DNA from 3 places in the Endozoicomonas sp. genome. Region 2 is predicted to be linked to each of the others. Evidence: riboswitches for the same ligand, from Rfam matches in the RefSeq annotation. Region 2 holds a riboswitch; each other region holds the start of a gene.
What was found. A riboswitch is a leader RNA that binds a small molecule or an ion and turns the genes downstream of it on or off. The one in region 2 is predicted to bind thiamine pyrophosphate.
Positions count from the first base shown of each region.

Region 1: another riboswitch for thiamine pyrophosphate. It lies ahead of thiC (phosphomethylpyrimidine synthase ThiC); the one in region 2 lies ahead of thiD (bifunctional hydroxymethylpyrimidine kinase/phosphomethylpyrimidine kinase).
Region 3: another riboswitch for thiamine pyrophosphate. It lies ahead of ACOCLE_RS23730 (ABC transporter substrate-binding protein); the one in region 2 lies ahead of thiD (bifunctional hydroxymethylpyrimidine kinase/phosphomethylpyrimidine kinase).

Region 1 is NZ_OZ239981.1:5,345,214-5,352,165, forward strand. Features, by position in the region: gene ACOCLE_RS23760 (glutathione S-transferase family protein) at 1-597, shown strand, start outside; gene ACOCLE_RS23765 (GNAT family N-acetyltransferase) at 959-1,513, shown strand; gene ACOCLE_RS23770 (hypothetical protein) at 1,560-1,739, opposite strand; gene ACOCLE_RS23775 (phosphohydrolase) at 1,804-2,412, shown strand; TPP riboswitch at 2,461-2,577, shown strand; gene thiC (phosphomethylpyrimidine synthase ThiC) at 2,723-4,531, shown strand; gene ACOCLE_RS23785 (pyridoxal phosphate-dependent aminotransferase) at 4,498-5,568, opposite strand; gene birA (bifunctional biotin--[acetyl-CoA-carboxylase] ligase/biotin operon repressor BirA) at 5,728-6,735, shown strand; gene ACOCLE_RS23795 (type III pantothenate kinase) at 6,737-6,952, shown strand, end outside.
Region 2 is NZ_OZ239981.1:3,892,542-3,899,493, reverse strand. Features, by position in the region: gene ACOCLE_RS17605 (hypothetical protein) at 1-121, shown strand, start outside; gene ACOCLE_RS17600 (hypothetical protein) at 256-849, opposite strand; gene ACOCLE_RS17595 (ABC transporter substrate-binding protein) at 1,108-2,082, opposite strand; gene ACOCLE_RS17590 (ABC transporter permease) at 2,098-2,850, opposite strand; gene ACOCLE_RS17585 (ABC transporter ATP-binding protein) at 2,854-3,636, opposite strand; gene thiD (bifunctional hydroxymethylpyrimidine kinase/phosphomethylpyrimidine kinase) at 3,823-4,638, opposite strand; TPP riboswitch at 4,816-4,925, opposite strand; gene ACOCLE_RS17575 (type B 50S ribosomal protein L31) at 5,036-5,296, shown strand; gene ACOCLE_RS17570 (SDR family NAD(P)-dependent oxidoreductase) at 5,427-6,206, opposite strand; gene ACOCLE_RS17565 (DUF3833 domain-containing protein) at 6,222-6,719, opposite strand; gene ACOCLE_RS17560 (class I SAM-dependent methyltransferase) at 6,794-6,952, opposite strand, start outside.
Region 3 is NZ_OZ239981.1:5,333,527-5,340,478, forward strand. Features, by position in the region: gene mutM (bifunctional DNA-formamidopyrimidine glycosylase/DNA-(apurinic or apyrimidinic site) lyase) at 1-668, opposite strand, end outside; gene ACOCLE_RS23705 (GNAT family N-acetyltransferase) at 646-1,266, opposite strand; gene ACOCLE_RS23710 (MATE family efflux transporter) at 1,471-2,868, shown strand; gene ACOCLE_RS23715 (tryptophan--tRNA ligase) at 3,271-4,281, shown strand; gene ACOCLE_RS23720 (hypothetical protein) at 4,368-4,757, shown strand; gene ACOCLE_RS23725 (YbaN family protein) at 4,788-5,225, shown strand; TPP riboswitch at 5,309-5,416, shown strand; gene ACOCLE_RS23730 (ABC transporter substrate-binding protein) at 5,546-6,511, shown strand; gene rbsK (ribokinase) at 6,657-6,952, shown strand, end outside.

The DNA.
Region 1 (6,952 bases), 1.5 Mb from region 2:
GGGCGGGTCACGGTACCAGTGCTGTGGGATAAAAAACACAATACTATTGTCAGTAATGAGTCCTCTGAAATTATCAGAATGTTTAATTCCGAGTTTAATGAGCTTACCGGGAATCGTGATGATTATTATCCAGAACAGCTCAGGAATGATATTGAACACTGGAATAATATTGTTTATGAGAACATTAATAACGGAGTTTATCGCTGTGGCTTTGCAACCAGCCAGATGGCCTACGAGAAAGCGTTTGATAATCTGTTTTCAGCACTGGATCGGGTAGATGCTCATCTGACAAAAAATCGGTATCTTGCAGGTGTTAAAATTACCGAGGCTGATTGGCGACTCTTTACAACGCTGGTTCGCTTCGATGCCGTTTATGTCGGTCATTTTAAGTGCAATAAAAAACGCATTGCAGACTATTTAAATCTTCAGGGGTATTTAAAAGAGCTTTATCAGGTTTCGGGTGTTAGAGAAATAACAGATTTTGATCACATAAAACGACACTACTATTACAGTCATACTGGGGTAAATCCGACCCAGATAATTCCCAAAGGGCCTGATTTGGATTTGGATAGTGCTCATTTTAGAGACAGAATTTGATATTGAGCGCTGACTTTAAGAGTTGATATAAATGCCTTACTTTTTTAGGGGTTAAGGGTACTGCATTTTTAGGTTAAGGCTTTAGTTTTTATAAAGGGAACTTTTGGCAGTCCGGATACACTAATATTTTGTAGCTAGACTTTACGGCCCTAGATACAAATACACGTCCTTATTGGAAGGGGGCTTTTTAAAAGGTCCTTTTCCAAGGTTCTCAATCCCTAATGACGTTGCTCCATGTTTTAATCATCTGATGACTCTTAATATCACTGTATTCCTGTCTTTAGTAAATAGTGTTTATTGAGAAAAAAACGAAAAAAATCAATTAATTATTTTGTTCTAGTGTCTGCATAGAGAGAACTTTTTGGATCGTTTAATTGTCCAATTGTTCAGAGACATTTCTGGAGATGTTTATACCGTGTTGATTGTTACAGATACGCCTCGCCTGATACTTCGCACCTGGCAGCTACAAGATGCAGATGCCTACTCTGCTCTATTAGGAGAAACACCTTCAAGCCATCCTGATGTTATGGCAAAGGAACCGGGCAGTCTGGCAGAAACTGAACTATGGCGGTATCAGGCTGAGCTCGACAAATGGGGCTGGTCTCGCTGGGCTGTTGTCTTCAAAGAAAACAATCAGTTAATAGGTTATTGTGGTTTTTCACCTTACGGTAAACATATCGAAATGAGCTGGCGTTTCCTCCCAGAGTATCGTGGCAGAGGCTTAGTGCTTGAGGCCGTTGAGGCTGTCACTCAATTTGGGTTTATCCAGCTGGGTATTGATGAGATTATTTCTTATACAACTCCGAATAATGAGTTTGCTCAAGGAGTGATGCAGCAGCTTGGAATGACGCTCGATCGTTTTGAAGGCTGGAGTACTTGTACAGTCGCAAGATATCGTATTCAATCCCCTGCATGACGCTATCCATTGCACTTTATCACAATATAACAATCCCTTCTTATCCCTACTTGATGACCTGCCCATTTTCAAGGCAGTTTTTAGATACTGATAATGCCTTTCCCTTTATGTGTGAACAGATAGCAAATATCTGAAAAGTATTTTTATTGGCAGTACAATTCTGATGCTTGGCATCAAAAAATATTTTCCAACTTTCAATCATCCATTGCCTTTTTTGTAACTTCATGGTCAATACTTCCAAAGAAACACTGTACCGCTGGGAACAGCAAATTATCATCTGTCTAAGATCCATGGATCACGATAATGATGATGACTCTCATGACTTTTCTCATTTTCAGCGAGTCTGGAAAACTGCACAGCAGATAATGGATCAGGAGCAGGTAGTTGTGAATCGACTGGTAGTTCTCGCTGCCTGCTATTTTCACGATATTGTGGTTTTGCCAAAAGATCATCCTGAGCGGTCCAGGGCGTCTTCGCTCGCTGCGATAAAAACCAGAACCTGTCTTGAGGATATGGGGTTCCCTTGTGAATTAATTGATAACGTATGTCACTCAGTGGAAAGTCACAGCTATTCTGCTGGCATTGTGCCCGAAACTATCGAAGCAAAAGTTGTACAGGATGCTGATCGGATGGAGGCTCTTGGTGCAATTGGTTTAGCCCGGGTTTTTTATACATCGGGTCTCCTGCGGCGAAAGATGTTTGATCCTGAGGACCCTCTAGCCGAACATCGAGCGCTTGATGATCGTGAATATGCTCTGGATCATTTTCAGGTAAAACTGCTGAAGTTGTCAGAAACTATGCAAACAAATGCCGGACGCAGGATGGCAGAGCGGAATTCTGATTACCTTAGAGAATACATGGGCAAGTTACTAAAAGAACTGAATGGTGATTATTCCTGAAAAGGGGGATTGGTACTATTTTTCCAGGGGGGGCACCCTTATAATCCTTGCATCTTGTCGGAGTGCGTATAGCTGAGATCGCTGCATTTTATCGGAGTTATTTGCAGCAAATCCGTTGAACCTGCCCAGGATAATACCTGCGAAGGGAACAAGAAAAGAGAATAGAGATCGATATCGTTTTGTTGGATGGTCGATCACTCTTTAGGTCAACAATGCATCAGTAATGCCTGATATTATTGCCCTTCTTTTACTCTTTTTTTCTAAAGCAACACCGGCAAGCCATACACATAATAATAGATAAGGGATATACATGGCTTGTAACTCTCACCGTCAGAATGTTCAGACGAATGCCCCAATTTCTGACAGTCAATCGCTTCTGGCAGAAGCTTGTCGTCCATTTCCTGCTTCAAGAAAAATTTACCTCGCCGGCAGTCGCCATAATATTCGTGTAGGCCTGCGAGAAATAACGATTGGGCAGAGGAATGGGGAGTTCAGTAAGTTGGCAACTGAATCTGCCGTTCGGGTTTATGACACATCTGGTCCTTATACTGATCCAGAATACACTCTGGATCTGCTGCAGGGGCTGCAGCCTATCCGTTCAGAATGGATACTGGGGCGTGAAGACTCAGAAGAGCAAAGTGCCCATTCTTCAAAGTACGCATTGCGACGAAAACAAGATATTCAGGTTGAGCCGTTGCGTTTTCAGTCGCCTGTTTCTGTCAGGTGTGCCCTTCCCGGAAGAAATGTAACTCAGCTCCACTATGCAAGGAAGGGAATCATCACACCAGAGATGGAATATATAGCGATCAGGGAAAACATGGGGCGCCCAGAAGTATCGAAGATAACTCCGGACTTTGTTCGTCAGGAGGTCGCATCAGGCCGTGCTGTTATACCCGCTAACATTAATCATCCCGAAACGGAGCCAATGATCATCGGTCGTAACTTTCTGGTAAAGGTCAATGCCAATATTGGTAATTCTCCAGTGACGTCCACCATTGAGGAAGAGGTTGAAAAGTTGCTCTGGGCAACGCGCTGGGGTGCCGATACGGTGATGGATCTTTCTACAGGTAAGAATATCCATGAAACCCGGGAGTGGATTTTAAGAAACTCTCCGGTACCGATTGGTACAGTGCCTATTTATCAAACACTGGAGAAAGTAAATGGCAAGGTAGAGGATCTTAACTGGGAGGTGATGAAAGACACATTGATTGAGCAGGCAGAGCAGGGGGTCGATTACTTTACGATTCACGCAGGAACATTGAGAGATCATGTAAAACTAACGGCTGATCGTTTGACCGGTATTGTGTCCAGGGGAGGTGGAATACTCGGGCAGTGGTGTGAGATTCATGACCGGGAAAACTTTTTGTATGAGCATTTCGATGAGATTTGCGAAATATGCAAAGCATACGACATTACTCTTTCATTGGGGGATGGACTTCGTCCGGGGTCTGTTGCTGACGCCAATGATGCTGCACAGTTTGCTGAACTGAAAACGTTAGGTGAACTTACCAGGAAAGCCTGGGAGCATGATGTGCAGGTGATGATTGAAGGACCGGGTCATGTTCCGATGCACCTGATTCAGGAAAATATGGATAAACAGCTTGAGTATTGTAATGAGGCTCCTTTCTACACACTGGGTCCTCTAACAACAGATATTGCTCCTGGCTATGACCACATTACTTCCGGGATTGGTGCGGCGATGATCGGCTGGTTTGGCTGTGCGATGCTCTGTTATGTGACGCCAAAAGAGCATCTTGGTCTACCCAATCGTGAGGATGTTAAGCAGGGGCTGATTGCTTACAAAATTGCTGCTCATGCGGCAGATGTCGCGAAAGGTCATCCGGGAGCCCAGCTAAGAGATGATGCACTTTCCCGTGCCCGTTTTGAGTTTCGCTGGGAGGACCAGTTTAACCTGGCCCTGGACCCGGATACTGCGAAAGCCTACCACGATGAAACCCTTCCTCAGGACAGCGCCAAAGATGCGGGCTTCTGTTCAATGTGTGGACCAAACTTCTGCCCAATGCGCATGACACATGACGTGCGTGAGTTGGAAGGACCTTCAGCCAGCCATGAACCTTTAGCTGATCAAAAGTCTCCAGTGGTAGAAAGCACCTCCTGAATCCTGTCTATCAGCTGCCGGGTCTGGGCAATATCACCCAGTGTTATTCTCAGGCCTTTGCGCCCAGCCTGGTCAGGCTTGGGGCGAACAAGGATGCCATGGCTGCGCAGGTGCTGTTCGATGACATCAGGGTTATCCGGAAATGCCCAGATGAAATTGGCTGCGCTGGGCCAAAAGGGGATGCCCTGTTGATCAAGGAACTGCTCAAACAACGGTTTTGATTCTTCCATGACTTCCCGGACGTACTGATGGGTATACTCCGGGTGGTCTAAGGCAGCACTGATGGCAACGGCTGCAAACTGGTTAACATCATAAGGGCCACGAATATTCAGCAGTGCGCTGATATTGTCAGGGTGGCTGATCACGTAGCCCAGCCGAATGGAAGGCAGGCCCCAGGTTTTAGAGAATGTGCGGGTGATCAGAATATTGGAGTATTCCATAACCACATCAGCAACAGTTGCCTGAGAATATTCAAAGTAGCATTCATCAACCAGCAGGGCGGTATCCGGTGCGGATCTGGCAATGGTCAGAATATCTTCACGACTGATTTGGGTGCCGCTGGGGTTGTTCGGGTTTGCGATGACAATCAACCGGGTTTTTGGTGTGATGGCGGCCAATACTGCGTTAACTGGGAAGCCTGTTTCACGCGTATAATCAGGTTCAATAATGTTCAGCCTTTCAATATTCGCGCACTGATGGTACATGGCGAAGGTTGGACCGGGGATGATGATTTCATCATCTTCTGTGCAGGCAGCACGGATAATAATGTCAATCCCCTGGTCAGAGCCATTGGTGATCATTACCTGGGGTTCATTGATGCCTGCGTAGTCTGCAATTTTTCGGGACAGGTCACCATAGGATGGATAAACCTGCAGGCGATCATCATTGATATAGTTAATGAGTGCCTGTTTAACATGTTCACTGACAGGCCGTGTTCTTTCATTGAAATCCAAAAGCAGATGGTGATGAGGGTCTCTGCCTTCAAGTGGCGGAGTGTAGGCGCTCATCCGTGTGATGTGGGACTTGAAAATACTCATCTGTTGTTTCCCTGATCCATCTGTTTTTGTCAGTGTCTGGAGAAGATGCAGTATAGAGCAGAGCTCTTGGGAGAAGCTATCAGAAAGGCGCTGGGTCCGCTAAATGTTCTACCCTGATATACTATTCAGCTTCCTGACAGGTCTGTGGAACTCCTATAAATGGAAAAGGTATTAGAACTTCTGGCTGACGGCGGTTTCCACTCAGGTGAAGAGCTGGGTAGTGTGTCGGGTATCAGTCGCGCAGCAATCTGGAAAAAGCTGAAAGTGCTTGAAGAGCTTGGTCTTCAGATTGACTCAGTCAAAGGCAGGGGGTACAGGCTACACCCTGGGGTTGAGCTGCTTGATAATGAACGTATTCTCAAAGCTTTAGATCCCGCTGTCAGAGAGGCGGTTATCGTCCATACCTGTCTGAAAACCGCATCGACCAATGATCTGGTCAGAGAGATTCCTGTTACCAGCCCCTTAATAAAAGGGGTGTGTCTGGCAGAGTACCAGACCAGCGGGCGTGGTCGCCGGGGCCGATCCTGGGATAACCCATTTGGCTCTACCATCAGTATGTCTGTACGCTGGTTTTACAGTGCGGGTATGGCATCCCTGGAGGGGCTGAGTCTGGCGGTAGGGTTGAGTGTGCTGAAAGCACTGGAGCGCTGTGGTGGCAGTGATCTCAAATTGAAGTGGCCAAATGATGTACTTTGGAAATCTCCAAACGGTTTTCAGAAGCTGAGTGGAATACTGTTGGAAGTGCACGGAGACCCCACCGGAGACTGTGAGGTGATCATCGGTATTGGTGTCAATATTGCTCTGAGCCAGAAACAGATCAATGGTATTAACCAGCCGGCCGTAGATATGCAGCGAGTCTGTGGTGCTACAGTGAGTCGTAATCAGGTAGCCAGTGAGTTGATTAACGAACTGTGTCGTACCCTGGATAAGTTCAGCCTACAGGGCTTTAGCCATTTTAAAGAGCAGTGGGAACACTATGATGCGTTTGCCGGACATGAGGTTGTCCTGGACGCATCGGGCAAAACAGTCTCCGGAGTCGCTTCAGGTATAAATGATCATGGCGGACTGTTATTGAAGACGGGTGAAGGTATGATGACTTTCAATGGCGGTGAGGTTTCGTTAAAGGCCGCGACACTTGGAAAGAGCCAGTGTGGCAAGAGCAAATAACATGAGAATTCTGGAGTTGGATGCAGGCAATAGCCGATTAAAATGGCGACTTCTGAATAAAGGCCAAATCATTTCCAGTGGCTTTCTTACAAACAGCGAAGACTGGCAGTACGAGTTACCGAGGTTGTTTGATCAAATTGGGCCGGTCGATTCTGCCAGGGCATCCATTGTATCGGGTGATGAGCGTTTTACGTTGCTGAGCGCTGCTGTTAATCAG
Region 2 (6,952 bases):
TGGTAGAAAAAACTGGTCTGAGATTGGTGAAATTATTCTGGATGCTTCTGTGGTGTCTAACTCCTGTGATCACCGTTTGCACTTTCATCACCCTAAGTGGATTTATAAACTGAATTATTAATTCAATCATCTAATATCGAGCGAAATAAAGGGCTGTTTCATACCATTGTCGAAAATAACGCCATTTCAAAAATGGATAGATGAAGTAGAGCTGATTTAATATTACTACTTTATCTACCATTTATTTGCATAAAACTAAGTCTTTGTTAAAGTCGATTTGCAATAGTCAATTGCATTCGCTAATAGATTGTAATTTCCTGGATAGGAGGGGAACGGGAAATCATGGCATTCAGTTCCCGCCATTAAATGTGAGTGATCGTCATTTCTATGAGCTAAATTAGTATCTCCGTGACGAATGGGAATAGAGCATGATTGCATCATAGGCTCCATATTTTTACCACCTGGTCTCCAAAATAAGCATTCAGCAGTGCTAGAGGCACTACTGGCTATGTAATTGGCACCTTGTTTAAATAGAAATCCCAGTTTTTTACAAACATTATCTGCTCCTACGCAACTTATTCTGGCTCGTCGATCATCAATGCTAGAACCAATGGGTGCTGAAGATTCATCGGTTAGTGAATATATGGTTGCCGCTATTACTGCGATGCCTACAGCTACACCAACGCCAGCAGCGATATAGCAGCGATTATTGTTAACAGCACTAACTATTCGGCCTCCCATTCTTCGACAGAGCCCTGTATTGCTTGCCTCTTCCTGAGTGTAACTTTCGGTAGTGGGAATGAAAACTGCGGTACTGTCACTAAAACCAGCCTGAAAACTAGCTTCCATAGTTTACTCTCTGAACTATTCGAAAAATCCGTAAATTGTATTATTTACATTAATGAGATCAATTTTTGAATTGTTTGAGTTGATTTAAGCCGGATGCATATTAGTTGGCTGTAAAAGATGTGCAAGATTTTTTATGTGGTAAATAGTGCTAAATAAATTCAGCGAATTTTTGAGGGGAGTTAGGAGGTGAGGCTTTGAATAAAAATCCTCTGGCAGTGCCAGAGGGTTAAGATTTAGGTTTATTTGTAAATTTGAAAATTAAAAATCCAACATGAATTTATCACTATTAATTGGTTTCTTAAGCTCCCCATTCTCTTGCAGATAGTCAGCAAAAGCCTGATAGCGGCCAGCATCCCTGGCAGCAGGTCTCAGATCAAAACGGGAAATGGTGTCAAACCAGGCGCGGCGGTTCAGTTCGTTATCCAGTTTCTTGGGGCTGTAATCCCTGAAAATTTCCCAGGATTTTTCCGGATTATTCACAATGTATTGTGTGCCCAGTTCAATTGCCCTGAGAAAACGACGAATGGCGTCTTTATCGTTCTTCTTGCTGTTGGCGATAAAAATCAGTTCGTCATAAGGCGGAATGTTGTTTTCCTCGTAATAGAACATACGACCCTTACGCCCTTCAATGGCCAGCTGGTTCAGCTCGAAGTTGCGATACGCCCCCATGATGGCATCCACGCGGCCACTCATCAGGGAAGAGGACAGGTTCCAGCCCACATTGACCAGTTTTACATCCTTGGCGCCAAATCCATAAGGCTCAAACAGGGTATCCAGGATCGCATTCTCTATACCCCCAATGTTCAAACCAATGGTTTTACCCTTCATATCTTTCAGGGACTTGATGGGGCCATCATCCAGAACCAGCAGTCCGTCCAGAGGTGTAGCCACCAGTGTGCCGGCCCAGGCAAGGGGAAGGCCGTTGGCCACACCGTGAATCAGGCTGGGCTGGTAGTAAACGGCGAGATCCACTTTTTCCGCCGCCACCAGTTTGGGAGGCAGGTTTGGATCCGCGGGCTCCTGAATATCGACCTTAAGCCCCTGGTCTTCGAAGTAGCCATTCTCCTGGGCAATGATAATGGGGCCGTGATCAGGATTGACAAACCATTCCAGCATCAGAGTCAGCTCTTTCAACTCACTGGCTGGCTTGGTAACAGCCGCCTGACTGCTTGCACTGGCATGCAGGCTGACGGAGAGCATCAGTGCCATTGCCCATAGGAAAGTGTGTTTCATCAGTTTTTTCATTTCTTATTCCTGAGAAGTTTCCGGTTGCCACGGAATGAGTCTGCGTAAAAGACGGTCGGTAGTGTAGTAAAGGGTGACGGAGCAGAAGGCCAGTACGGTGAGAGCTGCAAACATCTGGTCAACCCAGAGTCGTGCATTAGCCTGAAGCATGAGATAGCCAAGACCGGCGCTGGAGCCAACCCACTCCCCGACAACGGCACCAATCGGTGCAACCACAACGGCTACTCGCAGCCCTGACGCCAGAGCTGGCAGTGCCGCAGGCCAGCGAATATTGCGAAGAATGGCAAACCGGTTTCCGCCCATGGTCTGGGCCATATCCAGCCAGCCCTGATGGGTATGGCGCAAACCGTCATAACAGCAGGTGGCCACGGGAAAAAAGATCACCAGAATCGTCATCACCACTTTGGAGGTCAGGCCGTAACCAAACCAGAGCATCAATATTGGTGCGAGAGCAAATACCGGAATGGCCTGAGTGATGAGCAGAGGTGGTAAGAGCCAGGGCCTTAACGCGGTGAAATAGACGAGAATCAAAGCGAGAATAATGCCCAGCAGAACGCCAAGCAGCAGTCCCAGCAACATTTCACTGAGGGTAACCAGCGTGTGTTCCCATAACAGGCTGGCATTCTCAACCATGCTGTTGGCCACTTCCAGCGGATCGGGAAGGATGTAGGCTGGCATATCAAAAGCAATCAACAGAGCGTGCCAGAGAACCAGGAGGCCAATAAGAACAATGAAGGGTTTGATGGAGTCTTTCATTTTTTATTGCCCCTCTGCTTTATCATCAAACGACTCATGACGTAAACGATCCAGCAGTTTGCCCTGTAATGACATCAGGTCATTATTAGCCAGTGAACGGGGTGTCTTTCCTGGTGGAGTAATAGCATCCGTCAGACGAGCAGGTTGTCCCTGCAGGTGATAAACCTCATGACCAAGGCGCAGAGCCTCCAGAGGATCGTGGGTTATTAACAGCACAGTGCGGTTCTGTAGAAGCTCACAGGCAAGGTCCTGTAAGTTGAGACGGGTGATGGCATCCAGCGCACCGAATGGTTCGTCCATTAATACCAGTGGCCGGTTTTCCATCAGCGTTCGGGCCAATGCTACCCGCTGGCGCTGACCTCCGGAGAGGTTCTGGGGCAGAGTGTGCGCTTTTTCTGTGAGGCCAACCTTTTCCAGAATCGACATGGCCTGGTCCTGAACCTCAGCGGATAAGACTGGACGCCCCCTTAACATATCGACCAGATTGCGGCGCAGACGCTGTCCCAGCGTGATGTTTTCAAGTACCGAAAACCAGGGCAGCAGAAGATCCTGCTGTGCCATCCAGGCAATCCGATGATTAACCGAAAGACCGTCCTGACAAGCAACCTTTCCCGTTGTTTCTCCCGCAGGCAGGCCGGCAATCAAACGCAGCAAGCTGGTTTTACCCACTCCGCTGCCGCCCAGAAGGCAGGTCCACTGGCCCCCCTTAAGGGTCAGGTTAAGATCTTCAAAAACACAGTGGTTTCCAAATCTAAGACTGGCATTGCGAATAATCACATCAAACATCGTTAAATCGCTTCCCGCTTCCCGCTTCCCGCTTCCCGCTTCCCGCTTCCCGCTTCCCGCTTCCCGCTTCCCGCTTCCCGCTTCCCGCTTCCCGCTTCCCGCTTCCCGCTTCCCGCTTCCCGCTTCCCGCTTCCCGGATGCATGTACTTCAAGGGCATCGGGTGACAGGGAGTGGGCTGTGACTATTTACCACGTTCGGTAAAAGTGATGGACCGGGCCATGGCCTGAACCAATGCTCAGATTGTCAGCATGGGCAATCGCACCGGCAATGTATTCTTTGGCAGACCTGACGGCATCCATCAAAGGATAATCCCTGGCCAGCAAAGCGGTTACTGCAGACGACAATGTACAGCCTGTGCCGTGGGTGTTTCGGGTTTCAACCCATGGGGATTCGAGCTTGTGCAGTGTCTTACCGTCATGGAACAGGTCGACAGCTTTGTTGTTGCCACTGTCTGAGGATAGGTGGCCACCTTTCAGTAATACTGCGCTGGCTCCCAGATCCATCAATGGATCAATCATGGCGATCATGGCTTCCAGTGACTCCGGGCGGGGACAATTCAGGAGAACCGCTGCTTCCGGCAGGTTTGGCGTAATGAGTGTTGCTTTCGGTATCAGCTTGCGACGCAGGTTATCAATGGCCGCTTCCTGCAGCAGTACATCACCGCTGGTGGCCACCATGACCGGGTCTACCACCAGATATTTCAGCGGGTAATCACTGGCAGCGCGGGCAACCGTATCAATCACTTCAGGCTGGCTCAGCATGCCAACCTTGGCGGCGGAAATGTTCAGATCGGAAAAGACAGAATCCAGCTGCTCACGGACAAAGGCGGGTGATACGTCAAAAATACCCTGAACACCCAGAGTGTTCTGTGCGGTCAGCGCAGTGATCACACTGCAGCCATAGGCACCAAGGGCTGAGAAGGTTTTCAGATCTGCCTGAATTCCGGCACCACCGCCACTGTCAGAACCGGCAATGGTCAATGCGATTGGTGTAGAAGACATAAGCTCGCGCCTCTCCACAAGAGAAACTCCATCAGTACATCATTAGGACTGGCGGGAAAAGAGGGCGGGGCGTTGGGTTAACTCTGTGTCCTGTCGAGAATATTGCTCCGTGCCGGGGCAATCAGATGCGTCGAATAACAGGCTTGCACGATTGTTAGTACATCAGGGTTTTATCAGCTCTCAGGCCCGTCGGTTTCCTACGCCAGCATTATCTGGTTCAGGTTCTATGGGTGTATCTCAGTTCTGCCTTTCATTATTGGGACGGCAGAACACCCCAACCAACACCGGCCGAGTCTATGGGGTTTGCCATAAGCTGTCCAGTGAGTTGGATGAATTGACGCTTATTAAATAAGTGTTATGTTATAACGTGTTGATTCTGTGAAGGTGGGAATGTGTTATGAAAAAAGGTATTCACCCGGAATACAGAAAAGTTGCTTTCCACGACTTGGGAGCGGATAAGTTCATGATTGTCCGGTCAACGGTACAGACCGATCGAACGGTGGATATTGGCGGTCAGACATATCCCTATATGACGCTGGATGTTTCTTCTTATTCTCATCCCTTCTATACCGGAAAACAGAAGGCTTCCACTCAGGATGGCCGCGTTGCCCAGTTCAATAAGCGTTTTGGGAACCTAGGTCTCAAAAGGAGCAAGTAAAGTGCAAAAAGTCGCAGCAGTGACTGCGCCGTTCAGGGGAGGGCAAAGAAGAAAAATAAGACCTATTGGCAACAGAGCTCGGCATCGACTTGATGCCGGGTATTCGATGCAGAATATTCAAGGAAAGGGGCTATCCGGCCCTGCGGATTAACCAGAAATACAGCGGATAGGGCAGGCGACGCAGAATCCCCAGGATGGCGGCGAAAATGCGAGGGAATCGAATTTCGAACTGTCGCTCCTTCATTCCTTTGACGATGACTTCCGCAGCTTTATCCACCTCCATCAGAAAAGGCATTGGGAATCGGTTCTTGTTGGTAAGTGGGGTTTTCACAAAACCCGGGTTGATCACTTTGATAGCAATACCGACCTCAGACAGCTCCGTATTGAGAGATTCTGCCATATTGATTAACGCCGCCTTGGTTGCCCCATAGCCTGCGGCTCTGGGTAAGCCTCGATAGCCTGCCAGAGAGGCATTAATGGCGATGGTTCCTTTTCCCTGCTTTTTCATACTGGTGATCAGTGGCTCAAGGCAATGGCATACGCCCATCAGGTTCAGTTCCACCTGCTGACGCACGGCGCTGCTGGTAAACTCAGTTGCGGGAGTCGAAATATAGGTTCCGGCATTTAAAATCGCCTGATCAATACAACCATGAGTTTCAATGATCTTGTTTACCGTCTCAGTCACTGCGGTTTGATCAGTAACATCCAGAGGGTAAGGAATAATCCTGCCTTTCAGCTCAGTTGATTGATTTGCCAGAGCCTCCAGCCGTTCCTCACTTCGTGCACTGGCCGCTACGATCATCCCTTCCCGGGCCATCGCAATTGTCACCGCTTCACCAATGCCCTGGCTGGCTCCGGTAATCCAGACGACTGGAGGATTAGAAGGCGCTATATCCTGGTTAGAGCTCATATTTACGTTGCCTTTTTATTGTTGCTCTTTGACGGCTTTCTCTGGCCCGGATTTTTCAAAAGCGACGGTCAACGTACCCAGCTTTATCCCCCACTTACTCATGGTGGCAACATTCAGCAGTACGCCATCTTCCTGAAGGAACATCCAGTCATCAAAGGTAACAACCCACTCCCGGCCATTGATGGGTAGGCGCATCTGGTATTTGAAGTTAAAGGCATTGCCAGCACTTCGGCCAATGGCACGGCCAACGATATCTCCGGCGGTTCCCTGGTAGTGTCCATCGCCAATAATTTTGATGCTCCAGATGCGGTTCGACTCAGTGCCGTCTGAGTAGATGAAATCCTCATTCAATGTCAGCACACCGTCTTTTACTTCACCGTTCATGAGAACTTTAAAGCGCTTTTGAACATTACCAAACCGATCCTGGAACATGCCCCAGGCGACGGTTTCTCCAGCAAAGTATTCTTCAATTTTCAGGTTCGGCTCATTGCCGGCATAATCTTCGATATTCATGGTAGAGCACCCCGTCAGCATAAACAGTAAGCTCAGGAGCCACACTCGTCCTGACCTCCATTCCTTTGTTGTTCTTAACGAGACAGACATGATGTTTCCTCATGCTCAGTGGACATAGGTTTGGTGAGTTTGTAGAGGCAGACATCAATACTCTTGAATTGAAAACCGGTAGCGCAGTAATCCAGGTAAAACTGCCACATCCGTTTAAATCGCTCATCAAATCCGAGCTTTTC
Region 3 (6,952 bases), 1.4 Mb from region 2:
ACAAAGTCACGCAAGGTAGTACCGCCTTGTTCAATGGCTTTGGCCAGCGTCTCTTTTATGGCTTCAACCAGCCGCTCATAACGGTTAAGTGAGATTTTTCCACAGGCCCGGTCAGGCCTTATCCCGGCTTTGAACAACGCTTCACTGGCATAAATGTTACCGACACCAACCACCACTTTATTGTCCATAATAAATGTCTTTACTGACTGACTTTTGCCTCGAGACATTTGAAAAAGCCGCTGAGCCGTAAACTCACTGTCCAGAGGCTCAGGTCCCAGATTCTTTAGAAGTTTATGCTCGTGGAGAGGGCGTTCAGACCAGAGAACAGCACCAAAGCGACGAGGGTCTGTGTACCTCAATCGTTGGCCATCTGTCAGAAGAATATCAATATGGTCGTGTTTTTCCGGCGGTATCTCGTTTTTTAATACTCTCAGGCTACCGGACATCCCCAGGTGCATAATGAGATGACCAGAACCGGTATCCAGCAGCAGGTATTTGGCTCTTCTTTTTACCTGTGTAATGGTTTTACCACTCAGGATTTGATTGATATTTTCAGGCACCGGCCAGCGGAGCCTGGGTTCACGGACAATGATTTCCGCAATGGTATGACCTTCAATATGAGGCTCAATGCCCCGCCGGGTCGTTTCAACTTCTGGTAGTTCCGGCATGGTTGTCTGCTCCGTTCATACGCTCAAACTGCTGTCTGGTGATGCCGTAGAGTAGCCGATCATCAAATCCGCTTTCAGTTTTATAATACGCACACTGGCAGCCTTCCTGAATCATGCCGATCTTTTCCATGGTTTTATAGGAGCCGGTATTGGAACGATAACAGTCTGCTGTCACCTTATGTGCTCCCATTTCCCTGAACGCCAGCGAAAGAAGAAAACGGCCGCTGCTGCTGGCTAACCCTTTCCCCCAGGCATGTTCAGAAAACTGGTAACCGACTTCATAGTTACCCTGAAGAAACATGACCGGATGTAATCCACACATCCCCATGTAACGACCAGAAGTATCACGGATAATGGCCGTCGGGCCTTCGGGTACCTCGCCTCTGTTAATTGATTCTCTGGTGCCATCAATGATGGGGTCAAAATAGCCTCGGTATAGCTCTTCCGAGGCAGGGGCAAAGAATAAATATTCAGTCACCTTTGGATTTTCCAGCATCTCAAGGATGTCAGGAAAGTCACTGCTCTTGATCAGAGAAATGGTAAAACCGTCAGTGAGTGTGACGGCATTGCCGCGCTTAAATGAACTGAATGAAGACATCTTTGGCTCAGTTGAATTTGGAAATGGCCTCACAGTACACGGACTGACCATTTGCACAAGCCTTTTCTGATCAGTTTTTTATAGGGATAAACACCGCGCATTATTTCGAAATATCCAATCCAATCATTTTTTGATTCATTGATAGAATATAAAACCCTTCGCCCCGGGTCTGTCTGGCGTTGGGAGTCTATCCTGTGAGCAAAAATGAGAACAAATCTTTCAGCCTTTGCCCGCTATCGTGGCGAACTTCGTGAATTACTTTATCTGGCTGGGCCTATTATGGGGGCTCAGTTGGCAACCACTGGTATGACATTTGTCGACACCAGTATGGCCGGACAATATTCAGCTATGGATCTTGCGGCCATTGCCCTGGGCTCAAGTATCTGGATGCCGGTCTACCTGTTAATCCGTGGTATTTTAATGGCCATTACACCAACGGTTGCCCACCTGTATGGTGCACGTCAGACCGGTGAAATTGGTGGTCAGGTACGTCAGGGGCTGTGGATTGCTCTACTAATGAGTCTTCTGGCCCTTGGTTTTATTTACAAATCCGATGCTGTACTTCAATGGTTGCAAGTTGAGCCTGAGATGGCTGCCAAAACGCTCGAGTATCTAAAAGCACTGGCCTGGGGTATTCCTGCGATCTGTTTGTTCCAGGCGCTTACCTGCTACTGCGAAGGAATGGGGAAAACCAAGCCCAGTATGGTATTCAGTTTCATTGCGCTGGCCCTGAATATTCCGCTGAACTATGTACTGATTTATGGAAAGTTCGGGTTCCCTGAGCTTGGCGGTGTTGGTTGCGGTTATGCGACAGCCGTTTGTTTCTGGGTCATGTTCCTGATGATGGCGGGTTACACCATGCTGGGTCAGCAGCATCGTAAGATTGGTTTGTTTGACCATTGGGACTTGCCCAGCCTGAGCATTATTTCCAGTCAGCTAAAGCTGGGGGTGCCTATTGGTCTGGCCATCTTCTTTGAAGCCAGTATTTTCTCGGTGGTGGCACTGCTGATTGGTAAATTAGGTGCAATCGTGGTGGCGGGGCATCAGATTGCCCTTAACTTTACCTCACTGGCCTTTATGGTGCCGATGAGCCTGGCGATGGGGCTGACCATTCGTGTCGGGCAGGCATTGGGGGCTGGTAAAACCGAGCAGGCTGCATACTCAAGCTATGCGGGCATTGCAACGACGCTGGTCAGCGCAACAGTGAGTGCTTCCGTCATGTTGTTCCTGCCAGGTGTGGTGACCTCGATCTATACACAGAATTCAGAGGTCGCCATTCTGGCTGCCCAGCTTTTGGTTTATGCGGCACTGTTCCAATATGCTGATGGTATACAGATCGCAGCGAACGGTGCATTGCGTGGCTATAAAGACACCCGTGTGCCTATGGCAATGATCCTGTTCGCCTGCTGGGGAGTGGCATTACCTTTAGGCTATATCCTGGGGCTGACCGACTGGATTGTTGAGCCAATGGGGCCTCATGGCTTATGGATTGGTCTGGTGACTGCTTTGACCATAGGCGCTTTCCTTTTGACCCTGCGTCTGCGTGCCATCATTCGCCGGAATCGGATGCTGGCCTCTGAAATCGTGCCGATGCCCGCCTGACCCTGAGATCAGGTGTCTATTGTGAGAGAGGGCTGCGCTCTTCTATAATGCAGCCCTTTCCTGAAATCTGTATTAGGTTCTGTTGACATAAGGTTCCAAACTCAGTGGTTCGTAAAGCCGTATTCCACAAGGCGAGCTGGTGAAGGTGTAGTGGTTCTACATCAAACCAGTTCAACGAAGCTGGAAGACGGCTTTACGAGCCACCCTTTGGGCTCAAGCCAGAATGCCTCTGCCGTTGTTGCAACGACTTGAAAGACGGCGAGTATTCCTGCGTCTTTGCGCCTAGTCAGAAGCATTCTGGCTTGAGCTGAGAAAGGAAACTTATGTCAACAGAACCTAAAGGAAATTCCTTTCTGGTCTGCGTTTCAGGCCAGGTTACATCGTCGCTGTGCGAGTGAACTCATGAGTAAAACGAAAGTACTGACAGGTATTACGACAACTGGAACACCACACCTGGGTAACTACGTGGGGGCTATCAAGCCTGCGATTGAGGAAAGCTGGCGTGACGATATTGCTTCGTACTATTTTCTGGCTGACTATCACGCCTTGATCAAAGGTCGTGACCCTAAGCGCATCCACCAGTCTACGCTGGAGATTGCGGCTACCTGGCTGGCACTGGGTCTGGATACAGATCGTGTGACCTTCTATCGTCAGTCAGACATTCCGGAAATTGCCGAGCTGAACTGGATTCTTGGCTGTATGACCGCCAAAGGCCTGATGAACCGTGCTCATGCTTATAAGGCAGCGGTTCAGGCCAATGAAGAAGCCGGTGAGCAGGATCCGGACAAGGGGGTGACGATGGGACTCTTCTGCTATCCGGTGCTGATGGCGGCAGATATTCTCATGTTCAATGCCCATAAAGTGCCGGTGGGGCGTGATCAGGTTCAGCATATTGAGATGGCCCGGGATATTGCTGGACGCATGAATCACCATTACAAGACCCGGTTTGCTTTGCCTGAGGCGGTTGTTGGTGAAAGCACTGCAGTTCTTAACGGTCTTGATGGTCGTAAGATGAGCAAGAGCTACGATAATACGATTCCGCTTTTTGTGCCTGAAAAGAAACTGCTCAAGCTGATTCGCAAGATCAAAACCAACTCATTGGAGCCGGGTGAACCAAAAGATCCGGATACCTGTACTCTTTTCCAGATCTACTCTGCATTTGCCGATGCCACTCAGATTGAGGTGAAACGTCAGCAATATGCCGATGGTGCTGGTTGGGGAGATCTGAAAAATGAGCTGTTTGAGTTCTTGAATGAGCGCTTGAAAGATCCGCGTGAACGTTACAATGCATTGATCGAAGATCCGGCATTTATCGAAAAAGAGCTGCTTAAAGGGGCTGAAAAGGCCCGGGCTGAAGCCGCACCTTTCCTGACGTCTATTCGTCAAGCCGTAGGCCTCAAGCCGCTCGCATAAAATTCTGCAGTCGCCTTTAAGTTCGGCTTTCCTTTGGGAAAGCCGACAATAATAATGATAGGCATCATCGCTCGACTGGATACCCCATGAACACATCAAAGTTAGTTGCCATTCTGCTGAGTGCGCTCGTGCTGTCGGCCTGTAGCCATCTGGATGGTCTCCTTAAAGACAAGGTTCAGCAAAAGGTGGAATTTGATTTGACCCGCCTGGATGCCGATGGTCTGTATGGCCCAGCTGATGGCAAACGGTCCCTGAGTTATGAGTTCTGTATTCCTGCACATGTGAATACCGCACGGCAGGTGATGTCCATTGACCCAACCGCAATTGTCTACAAAGAATCCCCTGGACGTTTACAGTGTGGTAAGGAACAGTATCTGGTGGTTGGTGATACATATCAGGCCAATTACCTAGTGACCCTGAAAAAGCTGGTTGAACTGCAGTATGTCACCCGGATTCAAGAGGCATTTTTTGAGTAAACATAACCGAAGAATCAGCTATCGATAAGAATGAACCCAAGAGATAAAGCTCCGGCCCCTCAATCATCAGGCGTTCTGATACGTAACCCAGTGGTTCGATGGGTCTTTAAAGCCTGTGCCCTGCTTTGTGTTGTACTGGGATTTATCGGTGTTTTCCTGCCGCTGTTGCCCACTACGCCCTTTCTGTTGCTGGCGGCGTTTTTCAGTTTACGGTCATCTCCAGCCATTCACTCCTGGCTATTGAATCACCAGGTGCTGGGTCCCCCTTTGCGCCAGTATCTTGATGAACGCAGTATTTCCAGAAAGGTTTATATCCGCGCGGTTGCTTTTCTCTGGCTGACCATGAGCATCTCAATCTGGATTGTAAAATTGGTATGGGTTAAATACTTGCTTGTGGCTATAGCTGTCAGCGTGACGATGTATCTGACAAGGTTGCAGAGAAGGGGGGCCAGAGAGCACTCCTCCTGACGGCTGGCAGAAGGCAAAAAGCACTCTATAATTTTGCGTTAAGGTCTGCCTGACTCATTACTTATTAATGGTTTCTGGTGGACTCCAGTGGCGCAGGGTGCCTGTTTGATCAGTAAGCTTTCAGGCTGAGATTATACCTGTTGAACCTGAACCGGTTAGTACCGGCGTAGGAACTGCCATAAAGCTACCGCTTATTCTATAGACATTCTGGAGAGGTGCTTTGCCTCTACGTTATGTTCACAGCATAGGTGGTGCTGTCCTCTTCGGGCCTTTATGCGTCACGTTATTCGATGACTTCTATCTGTCGTGAGGATTAACGCATGACTGCAACGCCTCGGCTTTCCATGCTTCTCAACTGGTATGCCAACCCCTATCACACCCCTGTTTTTATGGCTCACCATCTGGGTTTTTATAAAGAAGAAGGGCTTGCTCCCGCCATTATGGAAACCACTGATCCTTCAGATGTAACCGACTTGATCGGTCAGAACAAAGTGGATATTGCATTGAAAGCGATGATTCATACTTATGCGGCCAGAGCCAAGGGCTATAAGGTTGTTTCTGTGGGCACGCTGTTTCATGAGCCCCCAACGGGCCTTATTTTTCTAAAGTCCAGTGGCATTAAGGGGTTTGATGATATCCGGGGAAAAAGAATCGGCTATATCGGTCGGTTTGGAAAAATCATCATTGATGACCTGGCCCGTAGGGCAAATATAGAGCCTGATGCCTATGAAACGGTTCGTGTTGGTATGAATATTACCGATGCCATTATTCAGAATAAGGTGGATGCTGGCATGGGGATTGGCTGCTTTCAACAGGTGGAGCTGGAGCAGGTCAGTGGCCAGGAGACGGGCATGTTGCGGGTGGATGAACTTGCCGGACTCGGGTGTTGCTGCTTCTGTTCAATTCTTTTCCTGGTGAATGAGGCCTACCTGGAGAACAACCAGGAGAATGTGAGACGGTTTATTAGAGCGACTCTAAGAGGGACTCAGTGGACGCTCGAAAATCCCGAAAAAGCGTATGAGCTACTTTGTGAGCAGATTCCGAGATTGAGAACGGATACCTTCAGGAAAATTTATATCAGTTGCCTTCCCTATTTCTCCCGTGACCTGATTAATGTGGACAGAGATTGGGAGAAAGTTGGTCTTTACGCTCAGCAGCTTGGTATTACGGATGAAACCATGGATTGCCACAGCTGTTATACCAATGAATTTTTACCTGACCGTCCTCACTCTACTTTTGAGCCTTTGGATGGGGCTTACATTTCTGAGCAGCTTAAAGCCTCATAGAGCAATTAAACTTATAACGAGTTTCAAGTAAATAGAAGTCTGGTTCTGTCCAGACTTCCTGATCCTGTTTTATAAAACCACCTGGCTCAAACGACATTTGAATTACACTTTACGCATTGTTAGCCTGATTTTCACCGGTGGTGATATGAGTAAGCAGATTCTCGTTTTAGGCAGTATTAATGTTGATCACGTTCTGAGGGTTGATTGTTTTCCAAAACCAGGCCAAACCATTACAGGCTCATCTTATACCGTTATGGCTGGAGGCAAAGGTGCTAATCAGGCCGTAGCCTGTGCCCGCCTCGGTGGGAACACGCACATGATGGCGGCTATTGGTCAGGACGACCTGGGGCGGGAAATAGTACAGCAACTCAGTGATGAGGGCGTTGATACAACTGCTATTACAGAAGTTGTGGATATGGATACCGGAGTTGCGCTGATTTT